DNA from 2 places in the Agrobacterium sp. fls2-241-TYG-188a genome. Region 1 is predicted to be linked to the other one. Evidence: riboswitches for the same ligand, from Rfam matches in the RefSeq annotation. Region 1 holds a riboswitch; the other holds the start of a gene.
What was found. A riboswitch is a leader RNA that binds a small molecule or an ion and turns the genes downstream of it on or off. The one in region 1 is predicted to bind S-adenosylmethionine.

Region 1 (3,404 bases):
CTTATGGGCAGTCGGGCCATGATTGACCATGAGAAAAGCATGGTGGGAAGCAAATGGTTGGCGACCCCGGCATACTGGCTGATGATCTCGCTCGCGGCCTGGCGAGCGATCTATGAGTTGCGCTACAAGCCCTTCGTCTGGAACAAGACGCCGCACAGCCCCGTCAAAAAGAATAAATGAAGTATTTTCTAGATCAACAAAAGTATATTTCTAATTTGGTAGATATCTTCCAGAAGTCGTAACTCAGAGCAAGATCAGTAGGGCGACTTGCAGGCAGTACGAGCGCCCGTGCCATTATCGATGGTGTCATCGGTCGCGTGATAAGAAGTGTAGTTTTGCGCACACCAGCGAACGTGCTGAATCTCATTAGGAGAAAGCGCAAAACCCTGGGAATTTGCGGCCTCACCAACGCCACCAGTAAAGGCAACAGGCGGATGGCTGTAAGTGGCGGCGGCAGCGGGCGCCTGCTCCTCATAGGCCGGAGAAATGACGCTCAATGCATGGGCAGGCAGAAAAGTAACGCCACAAAACCCAGCACTCATGGCAGCCACTGACATCAGTTTTACCATCTTAAACATCGGTACTTCCTTTTGTTATTCGGAAAACCAACGTTACTCGACGGAGTTTTGTTCCAAGATCGCAAATATAGGGGAAAGAACGCCTGGAGCGGGTGAAGGGAATCGAACCCTCGTATTCAGCTTGGGAAGCTGCTGCTCTACCATTGAGCTACACCCGCATGGCATTCAAAAGTCTGACAGTTGTGGTGGGCTGTCAAGTTTGTTGTGGGTCTATCAGGCGCGGAAGTGCTTGGAGAGTTTGAGGCCCTGGGCTTGATAGTTGGAGCCGAGGCCGGTGCCGTAGAGGCCTTCCGGTTTGGTCAGCATGTGTTCGTAGACCAGGCGACCGACGATCTGGCCGTGTTCGAGAATGAAGGGGACTTCGTGGCTTCGGACTTCGAGAACCGCGCGGCTGCCGGTTCCGCCGGCGCTGGCGTGGCCGAAGCCGGGATCGAAGAAGCCTGCGTAATGTACGCGGAACTCGCCTACCAGCGGGTCGTAGGGCGTCATTTCGGCGGCATAGAGCGGTGGAACGTGCACCGCTTCGCGGGAGACGAGAATGTAGAATTCATCCGGGTCGAGGATCAGTTCAGCGCGGCCCCGCGCATGGATTGGCTCCCAGAAGTCCAGCACGTCATGCGCCGCTTTCTGATCGACATCCACTACGGCGGTGTGATGCTTGCCGCGATAACCGATCAGGCCCTGTTCGCCGAAGCCCTGCAGATCGATCGACAGGGCAATGCCGCCGCCCGATACATTGGGGGTTTCGCTTGCCACCAGCGTTTCGTTTTCATGCAGCGTCAGCAACTCACCTTCGTTGAGAACGGAGTGGCCGATGCGGAAGCGGATCTGCGACAGGCGCGAGCCCTGACGAACGACGATAGGGAAGGTGCGCGGGCTGATTTCAAGATAGAGCGGACCGTGATATCCCGCCGGGATCTTGTCAAATTCCTGCGCATAATCGGTGATGACGCGGGTAAAGATGTCGAGGCGGCCTGTCGAGCTTTTCGGGTTGGCGGAAGCAGACATGCCTGCCGGAAGCGCCAGCGCCTCCATCAGGGGGACGATGTAGACGCAGCCTGTTTCCAGCACCGCGCCTTCGCTGAGATCGATCTCGTGAAGGCTGAGGCGGGTCAGCTTTTCGATGACCTTGGTGGATGGGCCGGGCATGAAGCTGGCCCGGACACGGTAAGCCTTGGCACCCAGACGCAGGTCCAGGCTGGCAGGCTGGACCTGATCTCGATCCAGCGCCTTCTGGCTGGTCAACTGACCGGCGTGGAACAGCTCGCGGATCGCTCCATCTGCCAAAATGCCTGTTGTTCTCGTCATCGCTCACCACCTTTTTCATGGGCGACAAAACCAAAAGCAAGGCATTGACGCAAGTCGTTAACGGAGTTATGGCAATCTTATCCCGTGGTGATTTGGCCGGTCGGCTTGCAGCCACGTTAAATAAGTGGCTAAAAAGACCGGGTGCTTGTAACCGGTCTGCTTTTGCGGCCGGTTTTTTTGTTTGTAAGGTGATGACATGAGCAAGAAATGGCGCCCGGCAACCCAATTGGTCCATGGCGGCACACTGCGTTCTGCCTATGGCGAGACATCCGAGGCGATCTATCTCACACAGGGCTTCGTCTATGACAGCTCTGAAGCCGCAGAAGCCCGTTTCAAGGGCGAGACGGATGGCTTTATCTATGCCCGTTACGCAAGCCCGACCAATGACATGTTCGAAAAGCGCATGTGTATGCTGGAAGGCGCCGAAGATGCCCGCGCCACGGCCTCCGGCATGGCTGCCGTCAGCGCCGCCATTCTGTGCCAGCTGAAAGCGGGCGATCACATCGTTGCCGCGCGCGCGCTGTTTGGCTCCTGCCGCTGGGTGGTGGAAACGCTGGCGCCCAAATATGGCATTGGCTGCACGCTGGTAGACGGTCGCGATCTTGCCAACTGGGAAAAGGCGATCCAGCCCAACACCAAGCTGTTCTTCCTGGAAAGCCCGACCAATCCGACGCTGGAAGTGGTCGATATCGCAGGCGTTGCCAAGCTTGCCAATCAGATCGGCGCGAAACTGGTTGTAGACAACGTGTTTGCGACCCCGCTTTTCCAGAAGCCGCTGGAACTGGGCGCGCATATCGTCGTCTATTCCGCGACCAAGCATATCGATGGTCAGGGACGCTGCCTTGGCGGCGTGGTTCTTTCCGACAAGAAGTGGATCGAGGAAGAGCTTCAGGACTACTTCCGCCATACTGGCCCGGCTCTTTCGCCCTTCAACGCCTGGACACTGTTGAAAGGCATGGAAACCCTGCCGCTTCGCGTGCGCCAGCAGACCGCCAATGCCGGCAAGATCGCCGATTTTCTGGCAGAGCAGACCAAGGTGGCCAAGGTCATCTATCCCGGCCGGGCCGATCACCCGCAGGCCGACATCATTGCCCGGCAGATGACGGGTGGATCGACCCTCGTCTGCTTTGAGCTCAAAGGTGGCAAGGAAGCGGCATTCAAGCTGCAGAACGCCCTGGAGGTCATCAAGATTTCCAACAATCTCGGCGATGCCAAGAGCCTCATCACCCATCCGGGCACGACGACGCACAAGAACCTGACGGATGAAGCCCGCGCCGAATTGGGCATTTCCGGCGGCACATTGCGCCTTTCCTGCGGCATCGAAGACACCGACGATCTGCTGGAGGATTTCGCAGCAGCACTCGCCAAGGTCTCGGCCTGATCGACATCAACGGTCCGGCCTGGTGCCGGGCCGCCTACCCGCCCCTATATGCGCGACCGCAATCGCCGCCTCGAAAAATTTCCGTACGCCCCGCAATAAGCATTATGGAAAGCAGGGCACGGATGTTATGGCACTGT
Region 2 (3,404 bases), on a different contig from region 1:
AACGGCGACGTTGAGCTTGAAGGCAGAGTAGAATTGCACACCCGGTTCGGTTGTCAGCACATCCATCGTCACATTTGACGCAGGTGCATAAAGCCGTGCCACCTTGCGCTTTGCCACGCGCTGGGCTGAAAGGCAGAAATTGTGGTCATAACCAACCTGTGCACCATCGATCTCGCGGCGCATCGGTGTCGAGCTTCGCAGGTCGAAGACAGTACCGTCAACGGCGCGGATTTCACCGGTTGGAATCTGTCGCTCGTCCGTGGGAAGGTAATGATCGGCGGCGATTTCGATTTCATGGCCGAGCGCCGATTCCGCGCCGTCCAGATTGAAATAGGAATGCTGGCAGACATTGGCGAGCGTGGGCTGATCGGTCGTCGTTTCGTAAACGACCGACAAAACGCCTCCCTCGCGAATTGTGTACGTTGCCGTTACAGCACAATTCCCGGGATAGCCGGCGCGGCCATCGGGATCGATGATCTGCAGCACGACATGACTGGGGCCATGTTCCATGATCATCCAGTTGCGCTTGCCGATATTGTCGCTGCCGCCGTGAAGGTGGGTAACGCCTTTTTCGTTCAGCTCCAGCTGATATGCCTTGCCATCGATGGAAAACTTGCCGCCACCAATACGATTGGCGTTTCTGCCGGGTGTGGCGCCGAAATAGGAGGAATATTTCGGATAGTCATCGAAATTTTCGAAGCCGAGAAGAAGCGGCGGCTGATGGCCTTCAAGCCGCAGATCCTGGATGACGGCGCCCCATGTCATGACATTGGCACTCAATCCGCCAGCAGCAATGCCCACGCGCTCGACCTTTTCTCCCGTCGGCGTAAATCCGAAGTTTTCACGTGTCCCGGCTTCCAGCATAGCGATACTCTCCCAATCGATCGTTTCGGGCCGGACGTTGCGTTATTTTCCGACCCTTCGCAATCACTGAATTACTTTCTGCCCGTGCCGATCGCTTCCAGTTCGTACGGCGTGGTCTGATAGATCTCATTGATCCAGTTGCCAAAAAACAGGTGGGCATGGCTGCGCCAACGGTTGAGGGGCTTCAAGGTCGGATCATTGTGCGGGAAGTAATCATGCGGCAGCTTGATCGGGACGCCCGCATTCACATCGCGAAAATACTCGTCCGACAGCGACGTCGAGTCATATTCGACGTGATTGAACATATAGAGGCGCTTGCCCTTGGCTTCATGGGCCAGACACACGCCCATTTCCTCGGATTCCATCAGGATTTCCAGTTCCGGATGTTGCTCGATGTCGGCGCGACGCACTTCTGTCCAGCGCGATACCGGAACCTGAAAATCGTCGGAGAAACCGCTGAGATAGATCGAGGATGGGCAAAGATTGCGGTGTCTGTAGACGCCGAATGCCTTTTCCTTCAACTCGTGCTTCGGCACGCCGTGGAAGTGATAGATTGCCGCCATTGCACCCCAGCAGACATTCAGCGTCGAGTGGACGTTGGTCTGTGTCCAGTCGAAGATTTTCTGCATTTCGTCCCAGTAGGTGACTTCCTCGTAGTTCAGCGTTTCCACCGGTGCGCCGGTGATGATGAAGCCGTCAAACTTGCGGTTCTTCACCTCTTCCCATGTCTCGTAGAAGGAAAGCAGATGTTCTTCCGAGGTGTTCTTGGCGCGGTGTCCGCCGATGCGGATCAGCGAGAGTTCAACCTGCAGCGGCGATGCGCCCACCAGTCGCGCCATCTGGATCTCGGTCTTGATCTTGTTTGGCATGAGGTTGAGCAGCCCGATCTGCAGCGGGCGGATATCCTGACGGATGGCTGCCGTTTCTGTCATGACCCGCACGCCCTCATTCACGAGGGTCTGGAAAGCGGGAAGCGTATCGGGAATCTTGATTGGCATGTCAAACTCACTTCCATGGCGGCGTAGGCCGTGAAAACAAAAAAACCGGTGGCGAAATCGCAACCGGTCCTCGGAAATTGACTTTTTCCTCGACCCTTTAGCGACTTCTTTAAAGTGGCTGCAAGCCGGTCGGCAAATCACCACTGACGGGTGTCATAATCCCGCGCGGCCAGAAAATCAATATCGCAGGCCAATCCGGCGTTTGTGTCTTTCCATCCGTGACCGATCCGGGCTATGGCAGGGGAATGACGCCTACCCATTTCACCATACTTCTCGGCGGCACAATCACCGTCACGGATCGTCTGCGAAAAGCAGTGGCGGACACGCGCGTGATTGCGGCCGATAGCGGAATGCGTCACGCCGAGCCTCTCGGTCTGACGCCGGAATTATGGGTGGGTGACTTCGATTCCTCCGACAGGGACCTCCTGGCACGGTGGCCTGATGTGCCGCAAAGGCCGTTTCCCGCGTCCAAAGGTGTGACCGATGGCGAAATTGCCGTGTCTGAGAGCATCGAGCGCGGTGCCGCCCGGTTGACCCTGGTGGGTGCACTCTCCGGCGAACGGTCGGATCACGCCCTGTTCCATCTGCTCTATGCCGTTTCACTGGCTGAAAGCGGCATCGATGTCACTCTGACATCCGGCGAGGAGGAAGCCTATCCCTTGCTGGCAGGGGAACGCACGCTCGACCTGCCGGCAGGATCGTTGTTTTCTGTCGCCGGTTTTACGGCGCTGTCGGGTCTCGAAATCAGGAATGCGCGCTATCCCCTGACGGATTTTGCGCTTGCTTTTGGCTCGTCCCGTACTATTTCCAACGTGGCGGAGGGGCCATTGCACCTTCGTCTTGAAAGCGGCAAGGCCATCGTGCTCGCCCGTCCCTATGATTTGACCGGAGCCTGAACCTTGGCACCCCCTATTCTGAAACTCGACGATATCAAGCTCACCTTCGGCGTTACTCCGCTGCTCGACGGTGCCAATCTGCAGGTGGAGCCGGGGGATCGTATCTGCCTTGTCGGCCGCAATGGTTCGGGCAAATCGACGCTGATGAAGATCGCGGCGGGTCTCGTAGAGGCGCAGTCCGGTGAGATATTCCGTCACCCTTCGGCTACGATCCGTTATCTCGAGCAAGCACCTGATTTCGCCGACTTCGAGACGGTTCAGGCCTATGCCGAAGCCGGTCTTGGCCCTGGCGACGATGCCTATCGCGTCACCTATCTGCTGGAACATCTCGGTCTGACCGGGCAGGAGCATCCGTCCAGCCTTTCTGGCGGCGAAGCTCGCCGCGCTGCTCTCGTGCGCGTCATGGCACCAGAGCCCGACATTCTGATGCTGGACGAGCCGACCAACCATCTGGATCTGCCGACAATCGAATGGCTGGAAAGCGAATTGCAGCAGACGCGAAGTGCCCTGGTCCTGATCTCGCATGACAGGCGCTTCCTTGAAAAGGTCTCCACAGCCACTGTTTGGCTGGATCGTGGCCAGGCGCGGCGTCTCAGCCGCGGGTTCGCGCATTTCGAGGAATGGCGCGACAAGGTGCTCGAAGAGG

Region 2: another riboswitch for S-adenosylmethionine. It lies ahead of metA (homoserine O-acetyltransferase MetA); the one in region 1 lies ahead of QRN85_RS07210 (O-succinylhomoserine sulfhydrylase).

What each region holds. Positions count from the first base shown of each region.
Region 1 covers NZ_JARVRD010000002.1:77,535-80,938, reverse strand. The annotation lists gene QRN85_RS07230 (glycosyltransferase family 2 protein) at 1-180, shown strand, start outside; gene QRN85_RS07225 (BA14K family protein) at 255-578, opposite strand; tRNA gene QRN85_RS07220 (tRNA-Gly) at 663-736, opposite strand; gene QRN85_RS07215 (2'-deoxycytidine 5'-triphosphate deaminase) at 792-1,886, opposite strand; SAM riboswitch at 1,961-2,039, shown strand; gene QRN85_RS07210 (O-succinylhomoserine sulfhydrylase) at 2,083-3,267, shown strand.
Region 2 covers NZ_JARVRD010000007.1:208,509-211,912, forward strand. The annotation lists gene QRN85_RS19820 (aldose epimerase family protein) at 1-864, opposite strand, end outside; gene metA (homoserine O-acetyltransferase MetA) at 936-1,862, opposite strand; SAM riboswitch at 1,940-2,016, opposite strand; gene QRN85_RS19830 (thiamine diphosphokinase) at 2,108-2,758, shown strand; gene QRN85_RS19835 (ABC-F family ATP-binding cassette domain-containing protein) at 2,762-3,404, shown strand, end outside.